DNA from 2 places in the Streptococcus sp. 544 genome. Region 1 is predicted to be linked to the other one. Evidence: predicted binding sites of a transcription regulator. Region 1 holds the regulator's gene; the other holds the start of a gene.
The links. The regulator HrcA, encoded in region 1, represses chaperone genes, less so after heat shock. The targets are predictions, from matches to a motif close to TTAGCACTCNNNNNNNNNGAGTGCTAA.
Positions count from the first base shown of each region.

Region 2: groES (co-chaperone GroES) is a predicted target of HrcA. The motif match lies at 12,392-12,418, and genes of this name have one in related genera.

Region 1 is NZ_VMMU01000013.1:2,783-17,966, reverse strand. Features, by position in the region: gene HT728_RS06635 (sensor histidine kinase) at 1-691, opposite strand, end outside; gene HT728_RS06630 (LytTR family DNA-binding domain-containing protein) at 705-1,442, opposite strand; gene HT728_RS06625 (helicase BlpT) at 1,738-2,067, shown strand; gene HT728_RS06620 (ABC transporter permease) at 2,129-3,178, opposite strand; gene HT728_RS06615 (ABC transporter ATP-binding protein) at 3,175-3,906, opposite strand; gene HT728_RS06610 (HIT family protein) at 3,974-4,384, shown strand; gene HT728_RS06605 (hypothetical protein) at 4,394-4,681, shown strand; gene dnaJ (molecular chaperone DnaJ) at 5,076-6,215, opposite strand; gene dnaK (molecular chaperone DnaK) at 6,690-8,513, opposite strand; gene grpE (nucleotide exchange factor GrpE) at 8,784-9,308, opposite strand; gene hrcA (heat-inducible transcriptional repressor HrcA) at 9,335-10,369, opposite strand; gene HT728_RS06580 (DUF2812 domain-containing protein) at 10,530-11,042, opposite strand; gene HT728_RS06575 (DEAD/DEAH box helicase family protein) at 11,650-13,983, shown strand; gene HT728_RS06570 (class I SAM-dependent DNA methyltransferase) at 13,996-15,184, shown strand, end outside.
Region 2 is NZ_VMMU01000027.1:4,478-19,661, reverse strand. Features, by position in the region: gene HT728_RS09485 (phosphatase PAP2 family protein) at 81-584, shown strand; gene HT728_RS09480 (LytTR family DNA-binding domain-containing protein) at 804-1,250, shown strand; gene HT728_RS09475 (hypothetical protein) at 1,255-1,929, shown strand; partial or broken gene HT728_RS09470 (N-acetylmuramoyl-L-alanine amidase family protein) at 2,173-2,370, shown strand; gene HT728_RS09465 (DUF4651 domain-containing protein) at 2,461-2,760, shown strand; gene HT728_RS09460 (thioredoxin family protein) at 2,757-3,074, shown strand; gene ytpR (YtpR family tRNA-binding protein) at 3,090-3,716, shown strand; gene HT728_RS09450 (SDR family NAD(P)-dependent oxidoreductase) at 3,758-4,519, shown strand; gene HT728_RS09445 (single-stranded DNA-binding protein) at 4,597-4,992, shown strand; gene HT728_RS09440 (substrate-binding domain-containing protein) at 5,080-6,045, shown strand; gene HT728_RS09435 (sensor histidine kinase) at 6,045-7,382, shown strand; gene HT728_RS09430 (response regulator transcription factor) at 7,357-8,040, shown strand; gene HT728_RS09425 (extracellular solute-binding protein) at 8,037-9,329, shown strand; gene HT728_RS09420 (hypothetical protein) at 9,490-9,927, shown strand; gene HT728_RS09415 (PTS sugar transporter subunit IIB) at 9,954-10,448, shown strand; gene HT728_RS09410 (PTS sugar transporter subunit IIC) at 10,472-11,314, shown strand; gene HT728_RS09405 (PTS system mannose/fructose/sorbose family transporter subunit IID) at 11,295-12,149, shown strand; gene groES (co-chaperone GroES) at 12,449-12,733, shown strand; gene groL (chaperonin GroEL) at 12,749-14,371, shown strand; gene HT728_RS09390 (epoxyqueuosine reductase QueH) at 14,509-15,184, shown strand, end outside.

The DNA.
Region 1 (15,184 bases):
GCAAGGCCTGCTCTTGGTCCAATCTCTCATGGAGTTTGTCCTTCAAATAGGTATCCAGTTTCTTGATAATCCCCATAAAAAAGAGCAAGTAAAACACTAGAATCAGATGGCGAACAGTCGTTGATTGAATACCTTGTTCATATTCAAAGAAAGACAGACTTTGCATCACTAGATAATAAGCCCCCATTATCCAGTTAATCCTGGTCAGGGACTTTTGAAAACCTTTATCGAGAATCTCCTTTCTCAAGTTAGTGAAATCATAGTCCAACCATTTCAAAAAGACTAAAACTATGAAGCAAACGAATATCGTCATCAATAAAAAGATAGGATTGCTACCTTTATCTACAATTTCTTGTCCCCAAAATGGAAGCACAAAATAGGAGACCCCTCTATAAAAGAGATTCACCAATATAATTGGAAAGAGACCATAAAAGAAAAGGAGTTTTTTAGGAAGCCCTCTTAACAGTAAGAAAGACAAACCTATACCGTACAAGGGTTCCATAAAATAAGATAGATAATCATTTCCTACTATATAGCTAATCATTACAAAAACAACTGCCAAAAGTAGCTTAAAAAGAAAGGCCTTAAAAATTCTCTCAAAATTGAGACCAATTCCATCTACCTTAAAGAAAATAACAATTTTTAGCCCATTAGTAATAAGCGTATACAATAATATCCAAGCAATATTCATAAACTCTCCTAGCTCAATGCAAGTTATTGATAGCTTCAGATACTTCCCTGACCTTATAACGCGCGATTAGACAGCTTCCACCATTGGGAAAGAAAAGGAGTTTTTCTTTCTTATCCAAACGAACCACATTGGCAGGATTGATGAGAAATGAGCGGTGGCACTGCAAGAGACGAGGTTCCTGCTTGAAAACCTCCTCTAAACTCGCCGTAAATTCCAGCCTGTCCGTCTTGGTATAGAGAATAACACGATGGGCTCTGGGCGATGTTTCGAGATAATAAACCTCTTTAAAAGGATACTGGAATTGGGCAAATTTTGATTTAAAGTAAAAACAATCTTCCGCCAGACTTTTACTATCTTGACTATTGGCATAGAGGAGGGCTGTCTCGATACGAGATTCAAACTCCTCTGCTGACAAGGCCTTATCAATGTAGTCCAGAGCAGACACTTGGTAGCGAAAAGACAGGGGCATAAACTCTGAGTGAGTCGTCACAAAGACGATGAGAGCATAAGGATCCCAATCCCGAATCTTTCTAGCCACTTCCAGACCCTTCATCTCCTCATTTCGAATCTCAATGTCCAAAAAGAATAGTTGATGGGCTCCCTTCTCATGCACCTCTGCCAGCAGCTGGTCTGGCTTGCCAAATACCTCAAAAGAGCTAGGAATGATCTGATGTTCTTGCAAGAGTTTCTCAATCGTCGTTTCAATCCTAGTCTGTTGGGAAAAATCATCTTCTAAAACAAATATTCTCATCTTCTTACTCTCCTTGTTTCGATTTCTTCCTAAAAAGAGAATAGCAAAAATACTATGATACAAGCCCACCAAATCCTAAACAGACCTTTAACGCTCCTGAAGGGTAGCTTGTTCCTCAAATAAGCATGATAATCTTACAACTATTTTATCATAAAATCTTAACAGTACCATTCAGGAAATTTCAAGAACAATTAAAGATTTGATGGTGAAAAAGGAGATAAAAGTGATAGACTGACAGTATCAAAATACAGTTGCTAGAACCAAGACTAGCACCCAGATTAGAGGAGGAATTCTCATGACAGATACAGACCCCATCAAAAGAGCTCAGACTTTGATTACTGACTTAAACAAAGCCTACCAAGCATGCAAACAGGCAACCGCTGACGACGTCCGCTTTCAGGAGCAATTAAACTCTATTCTTGGCTTTCTAGCTAAGGCTGAAACAGTGGATAATCGAGTCTTGATTGAACTGGAAAAATTCTACCAGACTTCCAGTCTTCTCATGGGACTCAGCGCTCTCAATCCAGACGCTCCAACTCGCGCCGCTTGGCGGACCTATGACCGCTTCCACTTTGACCAAGTCAAGACCAAGTTGAGTCTCTACGGACCAACCATTATCCTGTAGAAAATAAAAGAAGTTGAGACAAACTGAACTCAACTTCTTTTTTAGTGTCATATAAGAAATGTTAGTCCTGCATCTGACGTTTTACCTGATAAGGTAGGTACAAAACTAGTAAAACCAAACCAGCTCCCAGTAAGGCTAAAAGGGCTAGTTTTTCTTGGAAGGTAATCAACCCAACAACTAATTCCACTACTAAGACCAAACTGGTCAATCCTCTGACCACTGCCTGCAAGCCTTTTTCCTTTTGCCCCTTGTCCAGCGGAAAGAGTTGGGTCAAATACTGGTAGTCAAAGGCATGATAGAGGGCCAGCAACTGGAAGAGCAAGAGGTAGTTAAAGAGAACTACCACTGCTGTCGCAATCCAAGCTTGCTCAATAAAAACCTGTGCCAGCAAGGAAAGTAAGAGCAAACGGAGACTGAGAGCAAAGAGGTCTCCATTTCGCAGATAAGAACGCAGATAGAGATTTTGCCAAATCTTCCCAGGCACCTTCTGAACAGTATTTAGGATAAAGTCCAGATAGGCACGACGCTTGACACTGTTTGAAATTCCCTTTACCTGCGTAAAGAGGGCAAAGAAACGAAGCAAGACTTGCTTGCGCTTGCTTTCTTGGGAAATGACATAGTCCCAGTCTAGTCCAGTTTCAGTGAAAAATTTGCTGGCCTTTTGACGAAAGAGGAAATATTTTCCTACCCCCAATAAAAGCACATAGACCAGAAAAACTGGCAAGCCATAACCCATGGCTAAAAATAAGGGCGCAAATAAAAGCAAGAAAAGGGTCTGTACAAAGAGCCAAAAGACTAGGGAAATGCCAGTTTGACGCTTGAGATGGAGTTTGATTTCCTCTTCTCCGACCAAGAGAAAGAGCTTGTCTGGAGCCTCCATATAGGTGGCAATTCCTCCCCAAAGCAAAAGTAAAACAGACGTAATTCCTACAAATAAAAGGATAGGCCAATGATTTTCAGGAAAATGTTGTAAGAGTTGACTGTATTGGTAGGCTAGAAAGCCCAGCAGAACAAGCAGGAACAAGACAAAGTGGTCATTGAGAACATAGCGCAAATAACCAAGACACTCCTTACGAAAAGCCTGCTTTCTCTTTAAAAACAAGTCTTTCATAGCTCCTCCTCTTTGGTCAGAGCCAAGTAAATATCATTCAAACTAGCCTCAGGCATATCAAAGGCTTCGCGCAGTTGCGCTAAATTCCCCTTGGCACGCACTTCCCCTTTGTGAAGAATGACAAAAGCATCACACATCTTCTCAGCCGAATCCAGCACGTGGGTACTCATGAGAATGGACTTGCCTTTTTGCTTTTCCACTTCCAAAAGCTGAATCAAGTCCGCAATAGCCAGCGGATCAAGACCAAGGAAAGGCTCATCCACGATGAAGAGACTCGGATCCACCACAAAAGCACAGATAATCATGACCTTTTGCTTCATCCCTTTTGAAAAATGAACAGGGAACCAATCTAATTTCTGGTCCAGACGGAACATTTTTAACAAAGGTTCCACTCGATCAAAAGCCACTTTCTGGTCAATACCATAAGCCATAGCAACCGTTTCGATATGCTCTCTGAGGGTCAATTCCTCATACAGACTAGGTGTCTCAGGAATGTAGCCAATCTGCTTGCGGTAGCTAGTCGCGTCTTCTTGCAAGGTCAAGCCATTGATATTGATGGAACCACTATAAGGTGTCAACAGACCGATAATCTCATTGATAGTCGTCGATTTACCAGCACCATTGAGACCAATCAAACCGACCAACTGCCCACTTTCAACAGTAAAGGACACATCTTTCAAGACAGGGACATGAACATAACCACCTGTCAGGTTTTTAATTTCTAACATATTTTCTCCAAATCTGGTATAATGTAGCTATATTATATCAAAATTCAATACAGTAGAGGTAGATTTTATGTCAGATTGCATTTTTTGTAAAATCATCGCAGGGGAAATTCCTGCTTCAAAAGTATACGAAGATGAGCAGGTTCTTGCCTTTCTTGATATCTCTCAAGTGACACCAGGACATACCTTGGTCGTGCCAAAAGAACACTATCGCAATCTTTTGGAAATGAACGCTACTAGCGCCAGCCAACTCTTTGCCCAAGTACCAAAAGTAGCTCAAAAAGTCATGAAAGCTACCAAGGCTGCTGGTATGAATATCATTGCCAACTGTGAAGAAATCGCAGGACAAACCGTCTTTCATACCCACGTTCACCTCGTGCCTCGCTACAGTGCAGACGATGACCTCAAGATTGATTTTATCGCCCACGAACCAGACTTTGACAAACTTGCTCAAGTTGCTGAAACTATCAAAAACGCCTAAGGAGTTGCCATGAAATTATCCAACCTACTGTTATTTGCAGGAGCTGCAGCTGGAAGTTATCTGATCACAAAAAATCGCCAAACCATCACAGATGAAGTCTTGAATACCACTGACCGCGTTCAAGCTATCAAGGATGATGTGGATATTATCCAAAACAGCCTGCAAATCATCGACCAACAAAAAGAACTCATCAAGGAATACCAAGAAGACCTGACTTACAAGTTTAAGGTCTTGGAAAAAGATATCCAGACTAGACTAGCTGTGATCAAAGAAACACAGGAACTTAAAGATAAGTAAAAAGAGCCAATCGGCTCTTTTTTAAAAGGTAAACAAGTTATATCCCATCAACTATACATCATAATTTAGAAAACTCATACTCAATAAAAATCAAAGGGCAAACTAGAAAGCTAGACGCAGGTAGTACTTGAGTACGACAAGTCGACGCTGACGTGGTTTGAAGAGATTTTTGAAGAGTATCATTCACCGTTTCATAACTAAATCGAAGACTTTCCCAGACTTTCCGCCGTAATGAAAACACCTGAAATAGCTTGGTTTCAGGTGTTCGGAAACTTTGAGACCTAGGCTCAAAGTTTAGGTATGGAACTTCGAAGAAGGGCGCTACCGTCCGTCATTACTTAAGGAAAGTCTTAAAAAATCTATAAACAAAAAGAGCTCATCGGCTCTTTTTACTTTATTCTCCATCAAAGGCATCTTTAATATGGTCAAAGAAGCCTTTTTTCTTTGGATTGACTTTTAAATCACCTGCAGCTGCGAATTCTTTCAAGGCTACTTTTTGACGGTCGTTCAAGCCTGTCGGTGTTACGACATTAACGGTAACGTATTGGTCACCAACAGCACCACCACGAAGACTCGGAGCTCCCTTACCACGTAAACGGAATTTCTTACCAGTCTGAGTTCCCTCTGGGATAACCAATTCAACATCACCGTGAACAGTTGGGATATCAACTGTATCACCAAGAGCGGCTTGGACAAAGTTGAGGTTGAGATTGTAGAAGATAGTCGTGCCTTCACGTTCAAACTTGTCGCTGGCTTCCACAGAAACTACTACATACAAGTCACCGTATGGTCCACCATTAAATCCTGCTTCACCCTGACCGGCTAGGCGAATTTGTTGACCAGTTTCCACACCAGCAGGGATTTTTACATGTACACTATGGGCTTGTTTTTCATGACCTGTTCCGTGACAAGTTGTACATGGATCTTTGATTTCTTTTCCGCGACCATGACAGACATCACAGGTTACTTGGCGACGCATCATACCAAGCGGAGTCTGTGTATCGACGTTAATGACACCAGCACCATGACAGCGTCCACAAGTGACTGGACTTGTTCCTGGCTTAGCACCTGAGCCATTACATGTACGACAGCTAGCTTCACGGTTATATTTGACTTCTTTTTCAGCTCCAAAAATAGCTTCTTCAAAGGTCAAATTCACACGGTATTGGAGGTCATCCCCCTGACGAGGAGCATTTGGATTGCGTGAAGTACCGCCTCCGCCGAAGAAACTTGAGAAGATATCTTCAAAACCACCGAAGCCACCTGCCCCGTTGAAACCGCCAGCTCCACCACCGAAGCCTCCAAATCCACCATTGGCGCCTGCAGCACCATATTGGTCATAGGCAGCCCGTTTTTGGTCGTCACTCAAAGTCTCATATGCTTCTTGAACTTCCTTGTATTTTTCCTCAGCACCAGGCTCCTTGTTGATATCTGGGTGGTATTTTTTAGAAAGCTTACGATAAGCCTTTTTGATCTCGTCTGCCGAAGCGTTTTTTGACACCCCCAGACGATCATAAAATTCAGTATTGTTCATACAAGATACCAAGACCGTAAAATTCGACTGAAAAATAGGAAATCTGACGCTGGAGCGATGCTCCTAGGCAGATTTATCTTTTTTCCGAGAATTTAGGTCGGGTTCAATTCCTTTCTGTTATATTGAGTAAGAAATATGGGAACCCGTGTTCAATTCCCTGAACACCATTGTTCCTTTCTATTGATATTTTGAATCAAACTTCGATTTAGATCGGGTTCAATTTCTGTATGTCATATTGATGAGACAAACCCCAAATAAATCAGGTTTAGGTCCTTTTTATCGAAAAACAGAGGCTGGGTTGCAACCTCTGGATTTCTTCCTATCATTACGACGTTCAAGTTTTAAAAATCAAACTAGTAATGCTAAATCGAGCACTCCCTAACCTCTTGGTGAAAAAGACAAATCTTCCTAGAAACTAAAGTTTCTGCGTCAGATTTCCTATTTTCACTGTGAGGTTTTAACGGGCTTTGCATCTTATTTTTCCGTAAACTCTCCGTCTACGACGTCATCGCCTGCGTTTCCTGTTGCTTGTGTGCCTTCTGCTCCTGCTTGAGCTTGTTGGGCTGCGGCGGCTTGTTCGTAAAGTTTAACAGCAAGTCCTTGAGCTTTTTCGTTCAATGCTTCAAGTTTTGCTTTCATGTCGTCCAAGTTGTTGTCTTCTTGCGCTTTCTTAAGGTCATCAAGGGCAGCTTGGGCAGCGTCACGTTCTGCGTCGAAGCCTTTGCCTTCAGTTTCCTTGATTGTCTTTTCAGTCGCAAAGATCGCTTGGTCTACTTCGTTACGAAGGTCAACTTCTTCTTTACGTTTTTTATCTGCTTCAGCATTAGCTTCTGCATCTTTCATCATGCGGTCGATTTCTTCGTCAGTCAAACCTGAGTTAGATTGGATGACAATAGTTTGTTCTTTTTGAGTTCCAAGGTCTTTGGCCTTAACAGACACGATACCGTTCTTGTCGATGTCAAATGTTACTTCGATTTGAGGAATTCCACGAGGTGCAGCTGGGATATCTGTCAATTGGAAACGTCCAAGAGTCTTGTTATCTGCTGCCATTGGGCGTTCACCTTGAAGAACGTGGATATCAACGGCTGGTTGGTTGTCTGCCGCAGTTGAGAAGACTTGTGATTTAGATGTTGGAATAGTAGTGTTGCGGTCGATGAGTTTTGTGAATACACCACCCATTGTTTCGATACCAAGTGACAATGGTGTTACGTCAAGAAGGACAACGTCTTTGACATCACCAGTAATCACACCACCTTGGATAGCCGCACCCATAGCAACTACTTCATCAGGGTTTACTGATTTGTTTGGTTCTTTACCAGTTTCAGCTTTAACAGCTTCAACAACGGCTGGGATACGAGTTGAACCACCAACAAGGATCACTTCGTCGATTTCTGACAAGCTCAAACCTGCATCCGAAAGGGCTTGACGAACTGGAACTTTTGTACGTTCTACAAGGTCACGAGTCAAATCGTCAAATTTCGCACGAGTCAAAGTCATTTCCAAGTGAAGAGGTCCAGCCTCACCTGCAGTGATAAATGGCAAGCTGATTTGAGTTGAAGTCACACCAGAAAGGTCTTTCTTCGCTTTTTCAGCAGCATCTTTCAAACGTTGCATTGCCATCTTGTCAGTAGACAAGTCAATACCGTTTTCTTTCTTGAATTCTGCTACCAAGTGATCGATGATTTTTTGGTCAAAGTCGTCACCACCAAGTTTGTTGTCCCCTGCAGTTGACAATACATCGAAGACACCGTCACCCAATTCAAGGATAGAGACGTCGAATGTACCACCACCAAGGTCAAATACCAAGATTTTTTCTTCTTTGTCAGTCTTGTCCAAACCGTAAGCAAGAGCGGCTGCAGTTGGTTCGTTGACGATACGTTCTACTTCAAGACCAGCGATTTTACCAGCATCTTTTGTTGCTTGACGTTGAGCATCGTTGAAGTAAGCTGGAACTGTGATAACTGCTTTAGTTACTTTTTCACCAAGGTAGTCTTCAGCGTAGCCTTTCAAGTATTGAAGGATCATAGCTGAAATTTCTTGTGGAGTATATTCTTTTCCGTTAGCAGAAACTTTTTCAGAAGTTCCCATTTTAGATTTGATAGAGATGACTGTATCTGGGTTTGTAACTGCTTGGCGTTTTGCAGCATCACCAACGATGATTTCGCCGTTTTTAAATGATACTACAGATGGAGTTGTCCGATTTCCTTCTGGGTTTGCGATGATTTTACTTTCAGTTCCTTCAAGAACTGCAACTGCTGAGTTTGTTGTACCTAAGTCAATACCGATAATTTTAGACATGTGTTTTCTCCTTAAATTTTATATTCTATTTTTCTTTTAGATACTCTTCTTAAGTGGCGGCGCCGTCAGAGCTTGACTCGTCAATCTCTTTGACTAAACTTTGAGCCTAAGGTCTCAAAGTTTTCGCAAATAGCGCCACGGCGAAGAGTATCGTCTTTTGTTCGCTTCGCTCACTATTGCAAAGCTGAACTACTTTTTTATCTTTCTTTCATAGTTTATTGTCGTTTCGGACAAGTTTTCTATTATGTATGTTACAACCGTCAGAATTGCCTAGTTGTAAACAACTACCATGGCTGGGCGTAGGATGCGGTCATGGAGTTTGTAGCCTTTTTGGAAAACTTGGGCGATGGTATCTGCTGGGTGTTCATCGTCTGCTGGGAGAGTTTGGATAGCCATGTGGTAGTTATGGTCAAATTCGCCGTCAGCTGCGATTTCTTCGATTCCTTCTTCTTTCAAAGCGTGAATCAAGCTTTCTTGCACCATTTCCAAGCCCTTCTTCACATCATCTGTCAAACCTTCAACTGCGAGTGCACGCTCAAGGTTATCCAAAGAAGGGAGAATCGCTTTTGCCAAATCCTGGCTACGATAACGTTGCAAGTTTTGACGCTCTTCATTGGCACGGCGTTGGATATTTTGCATTTCCGCATGAGCACGAAGGTATTTGTTTTCGTACTCATCTGCACGTTCATTTGCCAAGTCCAATTCAGACTTCTCAGGAGTTGTTTTTTCTACCGTTTCCACAACTTCCTCTTCTTGGACTTCTTCTACTTCTTCATTTTTTATATCTTGGGCCATTTTCGCCTCCTTTAATGATTTCAATCTTAATGTACTTCGTAATGATTACTGCTGAGGTAGCGGTAAAAATCTGTCAACTTCATGGTCAAAACACGATTGACTACATTGACTTGGTTGATTAGCTGTTGGTAATCCAGATTGACTGGACCGATAATGGCTAGAATTCCAACTCCCCGATAAGGAATGAGGAACTTGCTACTAATCACCGCTAGGTCAGCTAGACAGGACTCTTGACTGTCTGCAACACGGACGTTTTGCATCTGATCTTCACGCAACCCCTCACGAATCTCCAGAGCCACCTTTTGCGGTTGGTCAAAGAACTGATAGGCTGCTAGATTGGCAAAATTCAAGAGATTAACCTTACCCGCCACCACAATATTTTCGTTGAACATTTCCTTAAAGATGTGTTCAAAGAGATCAATCACATTATCCGTTGTTGTAAAGTAACGCTGGATAATCTGCGGAATCTCCGTCCGAATCTTGTAGTGAATATCTAGAACGGTGTAGCCGAGGAAACGTTCCTGAATGATGCTCTTCAGTTTCAGCAAATCCTCCTGCAAGAAGTTCCTTGGAATCAGAAACTGACTGGTAACCGTTCGAGACTCGTCTAGGGTAAATACCGCCAAGGCTGTATGTTGCCCCAGAACAACAATATCAAAGGCTGTCAACCGTTGCCTGCTGGGCTCAACATCCAGAGCCACTACCGTACAGCCACTCAAGTCTGTTAGTAGATTAGCAGCCTCTTGCAGAATATCCTCAAGCTTGAAAAATTCCTGATCAAAGGCTTTGACAATCTCATAAACCTCATTTTCAGCCAGTCGGTCAAAATCCAGTGAGTGTTTCACATAGTACTGAAAACCAGCAACACTTGGCATCCGACCGCTTGAAGTATGAGCCTTCTCAAGCAGACCTTGCTTTTCTAGAGCCGCCATGTCATTACGAATGGTTGCACTGCTAGAGTTAATAGACTCTTGCAAGGCTTTAGATCCGACAGGTTCGTGCGTTTTGGTAAAGATGTCAATAATCAGATTTAAAATATCCTGCTGACGCTCTGTAACCACCTCATCACTCCTCTCTGTCTGATCGATTAGCACTCAACATACTCAAGTGCTAACTCATGATTCTATTATACACCCTTAAAAGAGAATGTCAAGATAAAAACTCAAAAAATTAGCACTCTTTTGCCAAGAGTGCTAAAAATCGGTCTGAAGACCGAGAAACTCACCTTCCATCTACTTGATATTTCCTTTTTAGTCTGAAATAACCATAGATTAGATAAGAAATCATAAAGGCATATAGAACAAAAATGACAAAGAAAGGTTGCGACAGTTCTTCTCGAAACAAACTCATACAAACAACAAGACCACCTAAGAAAGCAGCTGCACATGAACGAAGTCTATATCGCATAACTTCCCATCTGAGCCCCTTACTCATATAGACTTGATCCTCTGGAAGTAAATCAGAAGCCGATTTACGAAGAATCGAACAAGAACCTGCTCCTATCAATTCCCAACCTCTATTTCTACAATCTTGCAGTTCATGCTTATATTTTTTAAGAAATCTAGAATCATATATATAGTAGATGACATCGTCTGGTTGACATTGGTCAAAATAGAAAAAACCAAAACGACTCGTTCTATATCTCCAACCTTTCAAGTGCATCTCATGCAAATATTCTTCTTCCTTGTCCAAATCAACAATGGTGAAAATCCGAAATTCTACTCTGCTATTCATTGTCTTACCCCAAAATTAGAAAACATGCCTGGTGTTATTTATTAGATAATTCTTTCCACTTTTGACTCAATCTCCAAAAAATATAAGAAATCTGAATCGCAAAAACTATCAATAAAACCCAATCTATTATGAAAATCAAAAATACTTCCCAACTGAAAGAACTACCTCCACTGACAAACTTTGAGAAAACCGGTAGTAGAGCTAAAAAGAGAAGCAAAATAGGAAGCATCCGCCTCGTTAAAATCCGTTTGACATAAAAAAATCTTTATTCATGCTAAAATATTATAGTAGAATTTACACCAGTTTTTGAATGGCTGATGTAGATATTTTATACTTTCAAAATGTTTAAATGTGATTATTTATTTTTGAAAAATAGCTCACCAGCCCGACTGAAAGTGCTTATAGAATGATAATAAGTCGCCTGCCAAAAACAGCGAAAAATAGCGGTGTTATGCGGAGATAATCCGACTCGATGCTAAAGTATATTGTATACTTATTTTCAACAATTTAGCAGAGTATTTTTATAAGTATGATATAATAGAAGTATAATTTGTTCTGATAGTTTATTTTATGGAGAAGTATATTTTTAGAATGCGGAGGGTTCAATATGGTTGAGTTTATAAAGTCTAAGAAAGAAATGAGTGAGGAGGATATTAAAGCAAATTTCATCACTCCTGCTATTGTATCCAAAGGATGGAAAAATGGTGAGCATATCACTTACGAAGAATACTTCACTGATGGTCGAATTGAGGTTAGAGGAGATAAGGCTCGTCGTAAAGAAGGAAAAAAATCAGACTATTCACTGTATTACCAATTTGGAACTCGAATTGCAATTGTTGAGGCAAAGGATAATAAACACAGCGTTCGAGCAGGATTACAACAAGCTATTGAATATGGAGAGATTTTAGATGTTCCATTTGTTTATTCTTCGAATGGTGATGGCTTTATTGAACACGATCGTATCACGAGAGAAGAACGTGAGCTGGAGTTAGACGAATTCCCCACTCGTGAAGAATTATTTTCTCGTATGACGAAGGAAAAAGGATTGACATACGAAATTACAGAAGCTATCTCAACTCCATACTATACAGACGCCTTCTCAATGAAAACGCCACGCTATTATCAGCAAATAGCTATCAACCGTACTATTGAAACAGTTGCCAGAGGACAAAAACGAGTAATGTTTGTGATGGCAACAGGAACAGGGAAAACGTTCATGGCTTTTCAAATTATTCATCGCCTTCGAAAAGCTGGTTTGGCTAAACGAGTTTTATTCTTAGCGGATAGAAACATCTTAGTAGACCAAACGATGGCTGAAGACTTTAAGCCATTCGAAAAGGTAATGACGAAAATTACACCAAAACTTTTGACTGCTCCTGAAAAATTAAATTCTTTTGAAATTTATCTAGGACTTTATCAGCAACTAACTGGTGAAGATGGAACTGAAACACATTATCAAAAGTTTGACAAAGACTTCTTTGATTTAATCATAATTGATGAAGCACACCGTGGCTCAGCTAAGGAAGACAGTAACTGGCGTAAGGTGATTGATTATTTCAGTTCTGCTACACAAATTGGGATGACCGCTACTCCTAAAGAAACCAAGAATGCTTCCAATATGGAATACTTTGGTGAGCCAATCTATACTTATAGTTTAAAACAGGGAATCGAGGATGGTTTTTTGGCTCCATATCGTGTTATGAGGGTTAATTTAGATGTGGATGTGGATGGTTATCGTCCAGAAACTAGAAAAGTTGATGCTAACGGACAATTAATAGAAGATAGGTACTACGGCAGGAAAGATTTTGACAAAACCATTGTCATTGATGATAGAACTCAAAGAGTTGCCAAGTTTGTTTCTGATTATATGAAGCAAAACAATGCACGATTTGATAAAACAATTGTTTTTTGTGTTGATATTGACCATGCCGAGCGAATGCGTGCTGCACTTATAAAAGAGAATCTAGACTTAGTCCAAGAAGACTATCGTTATATTATGCAAGTAACTGGTGACAACGCTGAAGGAAAAGCTCAACTGGATAACTTTATGGATGTCAATTCTAATTTTCCCGCTATTGTAACAACGTCTAAATTATTAACTACAGGAGTTAATGCTAAAACATGTCGTTTGATTGTTTTAGACTCTAATATCCAATCCATGACTGAGTTTAAACAAATTATTGGTCGTGGCACACGTCTTTATCCTCAAAAGGGGAAAGAATTTTTTACGATTATTGATTTTAGAAATGTTACCAATTTGTTTGCTGACCCTGATTTTGATGGTGAACCAGTGAAGGTTCTGGAAACGGGCGCAAAAACAAACAATGGTACTACACCTGGTTTTGTAAACGAAGGTGGTGACCCAATAGAAAAATATATCGTTACAGATAAGCAGGTTACCATTCTTAATTCTACTGTTCAAGTATTGGACGAAAACGGGAAACTGATTACCGAAAGCCTGACTGACTACACTCGGAAGAATATCTTAGGTAGCTACGCCACTTTGAACGATTTTATCACAGTTTGGCATACGGCGGATAAAAAGAAGCTTATCTTAGACGAACTTTATAAAAAAGGAGTTTATCTAGATGCTATTCGAGAGTCGGAGGGAATATCAGAACAAGAAATCGATGATTTTGATTTACTCCTAAAACTTGCCTATGGTCAAAAAGAATTAACCAAAACGGAACGTATCAATAAACTCAAACAAAGCGGATATTTATATAAATATAGTGAGGAAGCGCGTGCTGTTTTGGAAATTTTACTGGACAAATACATGGATAAAGGTATTGGAGAACTCGAAAGTATTGAAACATTAAAACTTCCAGAATTTCAGATATATGGTGGAACCTTCAAAATCATCAATACTTATTTTGGAGATAAAAAACGATATTTACAAGCAATTAAAGAATTGGAGAAAGAGCTATTTACAGTAGCTTAATGAAAGGAAAGTATGTCAATTACATCATTTGTAAAAAGAATTCAAGATATCACTCGAAACGATGCTGGTGTTAATGGTGATGCTCAACGTATTGAGCAAATGTCTTGGTTATTATTCTTAAAAATTTATGATAGCCGTGAAATGGTTTGGGAATTAGAAGAAGACGAGTATAAGTCAATTATCCCAGAGGAATTAAAATGGCGGAATTGGGCTCATTCTCAAAATGGGGAACGGGTATTGACAGGCGATGAATTACTTGATTTTGTCAATAACAAGTTATTCAAAGAGTTGAAAGAGCTTGAAATAACTTCAAATATGCCTATTCGAAAAACGATTGTTAAATCAGCTTTTGAAGATGCGAACAACTATATGAAAAATGGCGTCTTGTTACGCCAAGTCATCAATGTTATTGATGAAGTTGATTTCAACAGCCTTGAAGATCGTCATTCGTTTAATGATATTTACGAAAAAATTCTTAAAGATATTCAAAATGCTGGGAACTCAGGAGAATTTTATACGCCACGAGCAGCAACTGATTTTATCGCCGAAGTTCTTGACCCAAAACTTGGAGAATCAATGGCAGACCTTGCTTGCGGAACAGGAGGCTTCTTGACTTCGACTCTGAACCGTTTAAGTAGTCAACGTAAAACTAGTGAAGATACCAAAAAATATAATACAGCTGTTTTTGGTATTGAAAAGAAAGCATTTCCTCATCTTTTAGCAGTTACAAATCTGTTTCTTCACGAAATTGATGACCCTAAAATTGTTCATGGAAATACTTTGGAGAAAAATGTTCGTGAATATACGGATGATGAAAAATTTGACATTATTATGATGAATCCACCTTTTGGAGGGTCAGAATTAGAAACAATAAAAAATAACTTTCCAGCAGAATTACGGAGTTCTGAAACGGCTGATTTATTTATGGCTGTCATTATGTATCGTTTGAAAGAAAATGGTCGTGTTGGAGTTATTTTACCTGATGGTTTTCTATTTGGTGAAGGTGTAAAAACTCGCTTGAAACAAAAACTGGTAGATGAGTTCAACTTGCATACGATTATTAGGTTGCCTCATAGTGTCTTTGCACCGTATACAGGAATCCATACAAACATTCTTTTCTTTGATAAAACAAAGAAAACAGAAGAAACTTGGTTTTATCGTTTAGATATGCCAGATGGTTATAAAAATTTCTCGAAAACTA
Region 2 (15,184 bases), on a different contig from region 1:
GACGGCCTTCTTTTTCTGCACTATACTAGAAGACAAGTGCTTCCCTGTAAGCAAAATTTGAGTAAGCGATGAGAAAATATATGAAAAATTATCAAGAATGGTATGGCCACGTTGCTAGTAACATTGGGAATAAGCCCTTTCTTCTGAGCTTGTTAAGAACTTTCAATCGGTTCATGACGGTAGTTATACCTATGATTTATCTGACCTTGTTAGCCACTACCTATCTCCAAGAAGGACTTGGGAAACAGGTCTTGATGTATGTGTTTATCCCTGCATCAGGTTTTGTGATTTTGTCCTTTCTTCGTAAGAAAATCAATGCCCCTAGACCTTATGAGGAATGGGATATTAAACCCTTGCTTGACAGAGATAGTCCTGGTCAGTCTATGCCCAGTCGTCATGTCTTTTCAGCAACCATTATCTCCATGGCTTGCTTGCATGCTAGTCTAACTATGGGGATGATTTGTTTGACATTATCAGCCTTCCTAGGTCTAGTGAGAGTCTTAGGTGGCGTGCATTATCCCAAGGATGTAGTAGTTGGTTATATTTGTGGTCTTGTGTGGGGTGTGCTTTTCTTTCTATTTTGACCTGTAAGTTAATACTCAATGAAAATCAAAGAGCAAACTAGGAAGCTAGCCGCAAGCTGTACTTGAGTACGGTAAGGCGACGCTGACGTGGTTTGAATTTGATTTTCGAAGAGTATAAGGCGGTCCTAGAACCACTTACGTGCCTAAAGTAACCACTTGCTTTTTTGCTCTTGTTTTCTTATTTTTCCTTTGATATAGTAGAGTCAGAAAGGAGATGGAATGAAGTTACGAATCGAAATTGACAGCAATTTAGATGAAACTGAAATTGTCATCAAGGCAGCGGCTTTGACAGATGAGATTGCGGATTTACAGCGACTCTTGCAAGAGTCCAAGTCTCCTCGGTTGATTTTTTACAAGGGAACAGGTGAATATTATCTGGACTTATCGGAAATTCTCTTCTTTGAGACAGAAGGTAGCAAGATTTATGCCCATACCCAGAAAGATGCCTACGAAGTTCGGCTCAAACTCTATGAGTTAGAGTCTATCCTTCCTCGCTATTTTAGTCGGGTATCCAAGTCAACGATTGCTAATATTCGGCAAATCTATTCGGTGGACAAGTCCTTTTCAGGAACGGGCACCATTTCCTTTTATCAGACCCACAAGGAGGTTCACGTGTCGCGGTACTATCAATCCCTCCTAAAAGAAAATCTAAGAAACATGAGGTAAGAACATGAAAAAGAAAGCATTTGGTATTGTGTTGCTAGTATTGGCAGCATGGATTTTATTACAGGGACATTATGGTGTTCCATCTTTGGAGACTAAGTATTCTCCTTTTGTCTTTATCGCTTTTCTATTGTATAAGGCAATAGAATCTTCCCTTAGGCATCATTGGACAAGTGCCACTTTTTTAGCATTAACAGCATTAAATATAGTGAATCTTTTTTATGATTGGATTCAGCTATCTCCTATTTCGCTTATTTTAGCTAGTATTTTAATCGTAATGGGTGTCAGCGCACTCACTCATTCTAACAGAACTTGGAATGGAAAAAAATGGTGGTATGATGGTGAAAAAAACATTCTTACAGATAAGGAAGTTGCTTTTGGGACTGGGACTTTCTACAAGCAAAATCAAGAATTGGTAGAGGATCAAGTAGAAGTTGGTTTTGGCAATGCCAAGATATATTACGACAATGCAGAGATTTTAGGAGATACTGCAACCCTGAAAGTAGAAGTTGGTTTTGGAAAGGCAGTTATCTATGTTCCCCAACATTGGAGAGTTGATTTGAAGGTGGAAACTTTCTGTGGTGTAGCCAAGGCAGATACTTCTCTAGCCCCAACAAGTAAAACCTTGATTATCCGTGGAGATGTGGCTTTTGGGAAATTGGGGATTGTCTACGTTAAATAAAAAAATCTTCACTTCAATCATCAAAATAGGCGTACTAAGAGTAGGAAATTGATGCCTTGCTCTGATTTCAGTTCTATGGTTGTTAGACTTTAAAAAATGAAATGTTGCCTTTAAAAGTTGTATATTTTTCGATATTTTGGCTCTTACGTTTGATGTATCTATGTCCTACAGCGTGGATGATGTAGTGTCAAATGTTTTTAAAAAAATGAATGATATTGGACAGCTTTTTGAACCTTTAATTGCTCAGGAGCCATGAAAGCAAACACTTGGGTTTATGACAAGGGAGAATGGTATTATGTAAGTTCTTCTGGTGCCATGCTAGCGAATGATTGGGTCAAAGATAATGGCAAATGGTATTATCTAGCTTCATCAGGTAAGATGCTTCGCAATACCTACACACCAGATGGCTATTACGTTGGCAACTCAGGCGTTTGGCAATAAGAATAAAAAGTCCTTTTCATGCAAGGAAGAGGCTTTTTACTTGCTTTTCTGTTGCTTCCTCATTTGTCCTGAAGCCTTTTTTGTGTTAAAATGAATGGTATGAAAGCTAAAAAAATGTGGATAGCAGGCTTGGCTCTGCTTGGTATTGGAAGCCTTGCCCTTGCTACGAAAAAAGTTGCAGATGACCGTAAGCTCATGAAGACTCAGGAAGAGTTGACAGCGATTGTGCGAGACCATTTTTCAGACATGGGGGAAATTGCGACCCTCTATGTTCAAGTTTATGAAAGCAGTCTGGAGAGCTTGGTTGGTGGCATCATTTTTGAAGATGGCCGTCATTATACCTTTGTCTATGAAAATGAAGACCTGGTCTATGAGGAGGAAGTCTTATGATACAACCAGCAAGTTTAGAAGAATTAGCATCTTTAGTAGAAAAAGATGGCAAGAAAGTCTTTCTTTTTGTGGCGGACTGGTGTGGCGATTGTCGTTATATTTATCCTGCCTTGCCAGAAATTGAGGAGACCAATCCAGAGTTCACCTTTATTCGAGTGGAGCGAGATCAGTATATGGATTTGGCCAAACTCTGGGATGTTTATGGAATCCCTAGCCTTGTTGTTTTAGAAAAGGACAAGGAAATCGGTCGTTTTGTTAATCGCGACCGTAAAAGTAAGCAACAAATTAACGACTTTTTAGCAGGACTGAAATAGGAGAAAAGAGAAACAATGATTTTTACATATAACAAAGAACATGTCGGTGATGTCCTTATGGTCATCGTGAAAAACAGTGGAGCTGCCAAACTGGATGTGGAGCGCAAAGGAAAGGTAGCCCGTGTTTTCCTCAAAGAAAATGGAGAAACAGTGGCGTGGAATATTTTCGAAGTTTCAAGTTTATTTGAAATTGCAGAGCGCGGTCAAGTCTTTTTGACAGATGATCAAGTCGCTCGTTTGAACCAAGAGTTGCAGGCGGAAGGCTTTGTGGAAGAAATTGTCAATGACAAAGAACCTAAGTTTGTTGTCGGTGAAATTGTCGAGATGGTAGCTCATCCAGATAGTGATCACCTCAACATCTGCCAAGTTGCAGTCGCAAGTGACAAGACAGTGCAAATCGTTGCAGGGGCTCCTAATGCGCGTGTGGGGTTGAAAACCATTGTAGCTCTTCCTGGAGCTATGATGCCAAAAGGCAATCTCATTTTCCCAGGCGAGCTTCGTGGCGAAAAGAGTTTTGGAATGATGTGTAGTCCTCGTGAATTGCATCTGCCAAATGCTCCGCAAAAACGTGGTATTATTGAATTATCAGAAGACCAAGTTGTTGGAACTCCATTTGATCCAGCTAAACACTGGACTGCCTAAGAAGTTGTTAGTATCTGATAGACCAGCTAGAAGGAAATAAGATGGCTAAAAATGTAGTGATTACAGGGGCGACATCAGGAATCGGTGAAGCGATTGCGCGTGCTTATCTGGAGCAGGGTGAGAATGTCGTTCTAACTGGACGACGGACAGACAGATTAGAAACTCTTAAGTCGGAGTTTGCAGAAGTCTTTCCAAATCAAACAGTTTGGACTTTTCCCCTAGATGTCATGGATATGGCCATGGTAAAGACTGTCTGCTCTGATATTCTAGAAACGATAGGTCAGATTGATATTCTGGTCAACAATGCCGGACTGGCTCTAGGTTTAGCACCTTATCAGGATTATGAAGAGTTGGATATGTTGACCATGTTGGATACCAATGTCAAAGGTTTGATGGCAGTCACTCGCTCTTTCTTGCCAGCAATGGTAAAAGCCAATCAAGGACATATCATCAACATGGGGTCAACCGCAGGAATTTATGCCTATGCAGGTGCAGCTGTTTACTCAGCGACCAAGGCGGCAGTTAAGACCTTTTCAGATGGTCTGCGAATTGATACCATCGCAACGGATATCAAGGTGACGACCATTCAGCCTGGAATTGTCGAAACAGATTTTTCGACGGTACGTTTTCACGGTGATAAAGAACGAGCTGCGTCCGTTTACCAAGGAATAGAAGCCTTGCAAGCTCAGGATATTGCAGACACAGTAGTCTATGTGACTAGTCAACCTCGTCGTGTTCAGATTACAGATATGACCATTATGGCCAATCAACAGGCGACAGGTTTCATGGTTCATAAAAAATAAAAAATTTTCTCGAAAAGTTACAAATTTCTGTAACTTTTTTTGATTTCCTACGAATAGATAAGTAGGAGGAAGAAAATATGTATAATAAAGTTATCTTGATTGGACGTTTAACGTCTACACCTGAATTGCACAAAACCAGCAATGACAAGTCAGTGGCGCGAGCAACTATTGCAGTAAACCGTCGTTATAAAGATCAAAACGGTGAACGTGAAGCTGACTTTGTCAATATGGTCCTTTGGGGTAGGCTAGCAGAAAGCTTGGCCAGCTACGCAACTAAAGGTAGTCTTATCTCTGTTGATGGAGAACTTCGTACCCGTCGCTTTGAGAAAAATGGCCAGATGAACTACGTGACCGAAGTACTTGTCACAGGATTCCAACTCTTGGAAAGTCGTGCTCAACGTGCCATGCGTGAAAATAATGCAGGCCAAGACTTGGCAGACCTAGTCTTGGAAGAGGAAGAATTGCCATTTTAAACATTGAAAAGTCTGAGTTGGTCTCAGGCTTTTTTATACTGTCTAAATGTGTTACAATGAACTAGTTGAAACTTTTTGGAGGTTGGAATGAGTAGAGAATATACAAGAACAATCGTCAAAATTATATTTTGTACAGTAGTCGTATTTGTTTTTGCAATTTATACTCATGTGAGTCAGACAGATCCTATTCCGGGACAAATAAAAGTTGGAGCGACTTATATGACGATGAATAGTGAATTTTATAGACATTTACATAATGAGATTCAACGCTATTCTGATTCAGAAGGTCAGATATTGTATACTCGGGATGCAGAGATGAGTGAAGAAAAACAGAGTAAACAAATTGATGAGTTTATAGAGAAGCGAGTGAATGTTATTGTTATTAATCCGGTTAAGAGTGATAGCGAGCAAATTGTAGAAGCGTTAAGTAGGGCAAAGAATTTTGGAATTAGAGTTATAGCAGTAGATAGTCAGTTGAATAATATAAAAGTTGATACGAGTATAGTTTCTGATAATTACCATGCTGGGATATTAATTGCCAAGGATTTGATGAAACGTACCTCAAATGCTCATATTCTTTTGTTAACGCACAAAGATGCTTTATCAGCTAATCAGAGAATAACTGGTTTTTTGGATACAATAAAATCAGAAGAACATTATCAAATTATCTCAGAAAGAGAAACAGTTGGTCAAACAGAGTATGCTATGACTACTGTAGGTGATGCCTTATCTGAAGGTTTACAATTTGATGCTATAGTGGCTTTAAATGATAGAGCAGCTATAGGAGCTTTAGCAGCAATTAAAGAATTGAAAGTAACTTCAAAAAAACTTATTTACGGAATAGATGGTTCACCAGATATGAAGCATTTATTAGCTACAACAGATGAAGTTACGGGAACGGTTGCTCAATTTCCATCTCATATGGGTAGAAAAGTATCGGAAACAATAGATTTATTAGTAAAAAAAGAAGAAGTTGAAGAATTATATACTATACCTGTACAATTTGTTGATAAAAATAATATAATTCAGTTTGATATTAATGGGTGGCAGTAATGAAACAGGTAAAAGGTGTCCAGTACTCTATAATTTTGCTTTTGTTAATTAATTTTCTAACCATTATATACAATGGAGCTTTGTATATACAGATTACAAACTATGTAATTTCAAAGGGACAGATGATACTCTTATTGGGAGAATTAAACAATATTTCAAAATCACCTGACCAGATTTTTTGGTATTCAATTATTTTTTTTGTCGGTATTATTTTTATATCTACCTATAAAATGTATTCAACTGAGAAAAAATGGCCAATTTTTTCAAAATGGAATTTGTTTGAAATAGTATTAATGATTGGTGTTATATGGTCACAAAATCTGTCATACAATGGAATAATATTATTAGTTTTTGCTGATATATTCTATAGTTCAAGAGAGTTTCAAGACTCTGATAGTAAACGTTCTTGGATTATTTTTATTTTCTTGAGCTTTTTAATGTTACTTTTAACAGACTATGAAATCTTGTCACTATTTATAAAAGTTCCATCTCTAGCTACCTATATCCAATTTTATCCATCTTCCATACGAGGTGTAGTGTTATTTTTAGAAAATGCATTGACATCATTAAATGTTATTATTTTCATCATCTCTTTATTGTCTTATATCCTATACGTGATTAAAGAACATCATAATATTGAGGAAGAGCTTAAAATGTTATCTAGAGTCAACACTGAATTGAATCATTACATATCGTTATCAGAGAAAATCGCTGAAGATCGAGAAAGGAAAAGAATTGCTCGGGAAATTCATGATACTCTAGGTCATGCGTTGACAGGAATTTCAGCAGGGATTGATGCTGTTTCTGTACTAATTGATGTTCATCCTATCCGTGCTAAAGAACAGTTGAAAAATGTTTCAAATGCAGTTAGAGAGGGGATAAAAGATGTTAGGGGATCATTACATAGACTAAGACCAGGAGCTTTGCAAAATAATGGTTTAAAAGATGCTCTAATATTAATGATTAGTGAGTATGAGTCTCTATCAAAACTCTCTGTCGATCTAAAATATGAATGGGGGAATATTGATTTAGATGTTATGCAGGAAGATACTATTTTTAGGATTATACAAGAATCTATGACAAATTCTGTTCGTCACGGACATGCTAGTAAAATGAGCATTCGCTTTATGAGTGAGGATAACAACATAATAGTTTTGCACGATAATGGAATAGGTTTTGACGACTTACAAATTGGGTATGGCTTGAAACAAATGAGAGAGCGAGTTTCTATTTTAGGTGGTTCTATTCATTTTGAAAATAGGGAAGGATTTTACACTAAAATAGTTTTTCCAAAAATAGGAGGTGAAGTATATGATAAAGGTAATGATTGCAGATGATCAGGCGTTAATTAGAGAGTCTTTGCAGATCATTTTATCAGTATATGCTGATATTGATGTTGTATCCGTCGTTGGTGATGGTATCGAAGCTATGGATAACATTATGACTGTAAAACCGGATATAATTTTAATGGACATTAGAATGCCCAGAATGGATGGAGTATTGGCTACAAAAGAAATCAAAAAACTTTTTCCAAATATAAAAATTATAATCTTAACAACATTTGATGACGACGAATTCATTTTTAGTGCTTTAAAATATGGTGCATCTGGCTATTTATTAAAAGGAGTTTCAACCGACGAGTTATATCAAGCCATTCAGACAGTGTATAAAGGTGGAGCTATGATTAATCCTAATATAGCTAGTAAGGTATTTCAATTGTTCTCGCAGATGGCACAGACCAATTTTTCTATTACTGTGAAGGAAGAGAATATTGAAAATATATCACTGACAGAATGGAAAATTATTCAGCAAGTGGCATTTGGAGAATCAAATAAGGAAATTGCCAGTAATCTTTTTTTATCCGAGGGAACAGTGCGCAATTACCTTTCTATCATTCTTTCAAAACTAAATTTGAGAGATAGGACACAGTTAGCCATATGGGCTGTACAAACAGGTGTGACACAAAAGAATTTTTCAAAGGAAATGGATAAATGAAATTAAAGCAATTGTTTCTAGCGATACTGTTTGTGCTAAGTTGCTTGAGTTTATTTCTTATTTGGGAAAACAAGCAGATAAAGATTATTAGGCTGGGTTTTTATTCTGATTCTAGTTGGGGAATTCCTACAGGGAATAACAGCTATGTACTAGATGAGGCTATTAAGAAATTTGAAGAGCTTCATCCAGGGGTTAAAATTGTATATGATTCAGGTATTCCTAAGGAGGAGTATTCTAATTGGATTTCAAGTCAAATTTTAAAAGGTTCTGAACCGGATGTATTTCTATTATCAAGCGACCAATTATCTTTATTTGCATCAAAAGGTATTTTAAAAAAACTAAATTCCTATCTGTCTCAAGAAGATGCCTCTAATTTCTATGATGTATCTTTGCAGGCAGCAAAATACGGAGATGATTTATACGGTCTTCCATATGAAAGCAATCCCATGTTGATGTGTGTAAATCAAGATTTACTTTTAAGAGAGGGCATTGAAATTCCTGAAGTAGGGTGGACGCAGAAAGATCTCTATGAGATTAGTAAAAAAGTTACAAAAGATACCGATGGAGATGGAATCGTTGATCAATTTGGGATAACAGGATATAGTTGGAAAGAATCTCTAGCGGCCTTTGGTGTTACTATTTCTGAGAGTGGTATTCCTCGTATAGATTCGTCAGAAATGAAGGATGCTTTATCCTATATAAGGGGATTGAATCAATTAAACGGACGTTACAAAGTAACCTATAAAGATTTTGATGAAGGGCATGTGGCCTTTTATCCAATGAGTTTGGCACAATATCGAACATATAAACCTTTTCCTTATCATGTGGCCAAATATACAAATTTTAACTGGACATGTATTTCATTGCCAACTACTAAGGAAGACATTCGTTCTACTGTAACAGATACTTCCTTATACGTGGTTTCTTCGCGTTCTCGCAATTCAAACCTTGCCGTATCGTTTATAGAATTTTTAACAATTAATCGTGAAATTCAACAAAATTTATTTAATAAGGGTCAAGGAAGCTCAGTATTACCAGAGGTAGTAACTAGTTTGAAGAGTGAAGAGTTGATGAAGAAAGGAATGATTGGTCAGAATGCCTTAACGACTACTTCACTGGATTATATAATGAAAAATTCAATTACAACTATTTCAAAAGGAATAGATTCAAAATCATTGGTTGGAATAGAAGAAAGATTAGAAGCATTATCTATGGATGAAAATAACACGGATATTGAAGGTAGTCTTATTAAGTTACAAAAAGAACTAGATATAGGAACCCTTAAATAGATATCAAGATTATTATTTCTTAAATAATACGAACATGGCAGATGTCTTTATTGACATTTGTCATTTTTTTATTGACATTTATCAATAAACTTTTGTGACATTTAACAATTATAAAGTGAAGATAAGGATGATAGAATAAAATCAATAAAAGGAGGGAAATATGAAGTATTTGATATTAGTCAGTCATGGAGGGCTCGCAGAGGGATTGAAATCATCTCTTTCTATGTTTGCTTCGGATAAGGTAGATGATGTCATAGCGATTGGCTTAAAAGATGGAGAAAGTCTTGCAGGTTTTTCTGTAGAGGTCAAGAATGTTATTGCATCTCTGGATGAAAATGATTCGGTTCTTGTTTTAGCAGATATTGTTGGGGGAAGTCCTTTAACAACTGTTGCAACAGTATTAGAAGAATTTGGAAAATTAGAGAATGCAACTATTTTGGGAGGTATGAACTTAACAATGGCACTTACAGCAGTGGTGATGAAAGACATTCTGACTGGAAGTGAACTTGTTTCTACGATATTAAACGAATCATCATCGGCTCTACAAGAATTTGAAGTCGGATCAGATGATAATCTTAATGAAGAAGACGATATTTAGTTATATAAGGAAAGGGATAAAAAATTATGGTAGTAACATTTGTACGAATTGACGATAGAATGATTCATGGACAAACAGTCACTAGATGGGCAAAAGAACATCCATGTGATGGATTAATTGCAGTAAATGACGCTGCTGCATCTAATAAGGTTTTAATTCAGGCATATAAAGGTGCGTCAGATAAAAAAACATTTGTTTGGACAAAGGAAGCGTTTAAAGAAAAATCATCTAAAGTAACAGAATCGGATAGTAGATATTTTTTGATTACTAAAAATCCAATTGATATGAAAGAAATTTTAGTAGACCAGGGCTTTATTCCAGGAGATGTTAAAGAAATTATTGTAGGACCTGCTAACGATAGACCAGGTGCTATCAAGTTGGGAAATAATCAATCAATTACTCAAGAGGAAGCAGTTGCACTAGAAGCAATTGAAAAAGCAGGATATAAAGTTAGATTCCAATTATTACCAGATGTATCTATTGGCTATTGGAGTGATTTTAAATCAAAATTTGGATTTTAATAATGAAATAAGGAGACAAAATGATGGAAATTTCTTGGATTCAAGCAGCTCTTTTAGGATTGTTTGCAAGTTTAGCATCGATGCCAGGTATGGGGGGATCCAGTATTGGTAACTATACTTTGGGGCGTCCATTAGTTGGTGGTTTAATTGTAGGTTTAATATTAGGAGATATAACAACAGGGGTAATCGTTGGTGTGGCTTTACAGGTATTATATATTGCCTTAGTGACACCTGGTGGAACTGTATCGGCCGATGTACGGGCAATTTCTTATATCGGAATTCCGTTATCTATCCTATTTGTTCATGCAAATAATATTTCAGGTGAAGTGGCGATTGCAGCAGCAGCAGCGCCAATTGGAGCCGCGGTTGGAACAATTGGAACTGTTTTATTCTATGGTACAGCTACTATGAACTTGCTTTGGCAACACATTGGATGGAAAGCTGTAGAGAAAGGTGATTTTAAGAAGTTATATGCTGTTGATTGGGTATATCCTTGGATTTCACATTTTATCTTTTCTTTCTTACCAACAATGATTATTACAAAATTTGGACCAGATATGGTTGATCTTATGAAAGTATATCTTCCGATGGATGGTTTTGTAATGAAGTCTCTATTTACTGTAGGAGCACTCCTTCCATGTGTGGGTATTGCAATACTTTTGAAACAAATTGTTACAAAAACAACAGACTTTATTCCTTTCTTTGTCGGGTTCACGTTAGCAAAATCTTTAGGCTTGAACTTAGTAGCAAGTGGTGTTGTGTCATTAATTTTTGCAGTAATTTATTATGAATTAGAAGTTATTAAATCTGCCCGTACGACAGCAGTTGTCAGTGATATGGGATTTGATGAAGAGGAGGATATTTAGAATGAGTCGAAAAAAAATATCAAGAAAAACATTGACAAAATCATTTCACCACTGGTTCTATGGACATCTGACATGTTTTTCTCAAGAACATATGCAAACTTTTGGATATTTAACTTCTATGCTTCCAATTGTAGAAGAAATGTATGATACTAAGGAAGAACAAAAAGAAGCTATGCAAACATACACAGCATTCTTTAATACTGAGCCGCAGTTGGGTTCTCTAGTAGTTGGGATAACAGCTGGTTTGGAAGAAGCGCGTGCAAATGGAGATGCCGTAGATAGTGAGACCATCAATGGAATGCGAGCCGGTCTAATGGGGCCTATTGCAGGTATTGGAGATTCACTTATTGTAGGAACATTAATTCCTGTTCTTTTGGGGATAGCTCTAGGTCTTTCTAAAGGAGGAAATATTTCTGGTGCAATATTCTATATTATTGCATGGAATCTATTAGTCTATCTTGGAATGCGTTTTGCTTATTTTAAAGGATATGAACTTGGAGATAAAGCAGTAGAATTTTTAGTAGGTCCTAAAGGTCAGGCGCTAAGAAAATCAATTAGTGTTGTTGGTGGTATGGTCATAGGAGCTGTTGCAGCAACTTGGGTATCTGTCACTACGGCGCTAGAGCTGAAAAATGGAGATGGAGAAACATTTTTAAACTTACAAGAAAAGATTGATGGTGTTTATCCAGGTCTTTTAACAGCAGGTTTTATTGTTCTATGTTGGTGGCTGATGGCTAAAAAGAAAGTTTCTCCAAATTGGGTGATGCTATTATTGGTAGTTATTGCACTTGTAGGAGTAGCCTTAGGATTTTTCAATCCAGGATTGAAATATTAATAGTATGTAAAAAAGCAACGGTTTATAATCGTTGTTTTTTATATATGCGTAATATAAGGATTTAGAGTTTCGGTATTTTTTATAAAAGAATTAACGAAAATACTAATTCCATAAATCATGTTGGTTAAAATTCTACAATATTAAAGTGCAAAATTAGGATAAAGAAATTTATCTATTCATCCTCAGAAAGTCAGACTTTTTTCTTGACTATTTCTGACCAAGTGATACAATAGAATCATGAATTAGCACTCAGATATAAAGAGTGCTAATAATATGTAGTTCATCATGGAGGAAAACAGATGTTGAAACCATTAGGAGACCGTGTGGTCTTAAAAGTAGAAGAAAAAGAACAAACTGTTGGAGGCTTTGTCCTTGCAGGCTCAGCCCAAGAAAAAACAAAAACAGCCAAAGTTGTAGCTATTGGACAAGGTGTTCGTACCTTGAACGGTGACTTGGTTGCTCCAAGTGTTAAAGCTGGAGACCGTGTCTTAGTTGAAGCCCACGCAGGTCTTGATGTCAAAGATGGCGATGAAAAGTACATCATCGTAGGCGAAGCTAACATCTTGGCTATCATTGAAGAATAGAAGGAGAAAGTAAGTATGTCAAAAGAAATTAAATTTTCATCAGATGCCCGTTCAGCTATGGTCCGTGGTGTCGATATCCTTGCAGACACTGTTAAAGTAACCTTGGGACCAAAAGGTCGTAATGTCGTTCTTGAAAAATCATTCGGTTCACCACTCATCACAAATGACGGTGTAACTATTGCCAAAGAAATCGAATTGGAAGACCAGTTTGAAAATATGGGTGCCAAATTGGTATCAGAAGTAGCTTCAAAAACCAATGATATCGCAGGTGACGGAACGACAACTGCAACTGTCTTGACCCAAGCAATCGTCCGTGAAGGCATCAAAAACGTCACTGCAGGTGCCAATCCAATCGGCATTCGTCGTGGGATTGAAACAGCAGTTACCGCAGCAGTAGAAGCCTTGAAAAACAACGCCATCCCTGTTGCCAACAAAGAAGCTATCGCTCAGGTTGCCGCCGTCTCTTCTCGTTCCGAAAAAGTAGGCGAATACATTTCTGAAGCCATGGAAAAAGTTGGTAAAGACGGAGTCATCACTATCGAAGAGTCACGTGGTATGGAAACGGAACTTGAAGTTGTGGAAGGAATGCAGTTCGATCGTGGTTATCTTTCACAGTACATGGTGACAGATAGCGAAAAAATGGTGGCTGACCTTGAAAATCCCTACATTTTAATTACAGACAAGAAGATTTCCAATATCCAAGAAATTTTGCCACTCCTCGAAAGTATTCTCCAAAGCAATCGTCCCCTCTTGATTATTGCGGATGATGTGGATGGCGAGGCTCTTCCAACTCTTGTTTTGAACAAGATTCGTGGAACCTTCAATGTGGTAGCAGTCAAGGCACCTGGTTTTGGTGACCGTCGCAAAGCCATGCTTGAAGACATTGCCATCTTAACAGGCGGAACAGTTATCACAGAAGACCTTGGTCTTGAGTTGAAAGATGCGACAATTGAAGCTCTTGGTCAAGCAGCGAGAGTAACTGTGGACAAAGATAGCACTGTTATCGTAGAAGGGGCTGGTAATCCTGAAGCCATTTCTCACCGTGTTGCAGTTATCAAGTCTCAAATCGAAACTACAACTTCTGAATTTGACCGTGAAAAATTGCAAGAACGCTTGGCCAAATTGTCAGGTGGTGTAGCGGTTATTAAGGTCGGTGCTGCAACTGAAACTGAGTTGAAAGAAATGAAACTCCGCATTGAAGATGCCCTTAACGCTACTCGTGCAGCTGTTGAAGAAGGAATCGTTGCTGGTGGTGGGACAGCTCTTGTAAATGTCATTCCAGCCGTGGCTAATTTGGAATTGACAGGAGACGAAGCAACAGGACGCAATATTGTTCTCCGTGCCTTGGAAGAACCTGTTCGTCAGATCGCCCACAATGCAGGATTTGAAGGCTCTATCGTCATCGATCGTTTGAAGAATGCTGAGCTTGGTACAGGCTTCAACGCAGCAATTGGCGAGTGGGTCAACATGATTGAAGAGGGAATCATCGACCCAGTTAAAGTGAGCCGTTCAGCCTTACAAAATGCAGCATCTGTAGCCAGCTTGATTTTGACTACAGAAGCAGTCGTAGCCAATAAACCAGAACCAGCAGCTCCGGCTCCAGCAATGGATCCAAGCATGATGGGCGGCATGATGTAAGCTTTCTATAGAAAACAACTTATAAAAAACACAAAAGGAGGGAATAACTATTCCTTCTTTTTATGCTATTCACTTCTAAATTGATTTGAGCTCTCCTAACTTATATGATAAAATAAGACTAGAAAAAGGAGAAAAACATGATCGATGTAGAAGAAATTCTGAGCAAGATGAACCCCAATCAGAAGATTAATTATGACCGTGTCATGCAGAAAATGGTACAAGTATGGGAGAAAAATGAGCAGCGGCCAACCATTCTCATGCATGTTTGCTGTGCCCCTTGTAGTACCTATACCCTAGAATATTTGACCAAGTATGCAGATGTGACCATCTATTTTGCCAATTCTAATATCCATCCCAAGGCAGAATACCATAAGCGTGCCTATGTTACCAAGAAATTTGTCAGTGATTTCAATGAGCGGACAGGAAATACGGTCCAGTACCTAGAAGCTCCCTACGAACCAAATGAATACCGAAAATTGGTTAGAGGATTGGAGGAAGAGCCTGAAGGAGGCGATCGTTGCAAGGTTTGCATTGACTACCGACTGGATAAGACAGCGCAAGTGGCTATGGACTTGGGTTTTGACTACTTTGGCTCAGCCTTGACCATCAGTCCTCATAAGAATTCTCAAACCATTAACAGCATCGGAATTGATGTGCAAAAAATTTACACAACACACTATCTTCCAAGTGATTTCAAGAAAAATCAAGGCTACAAACGTTCAGTAGAGATGTGTGAAGAGTATGACATCTACCGTCAATGTTATTGTGGATGCGTCTATGCGGCTCAAGCCCAGAATATTGACCTGGTTCAAG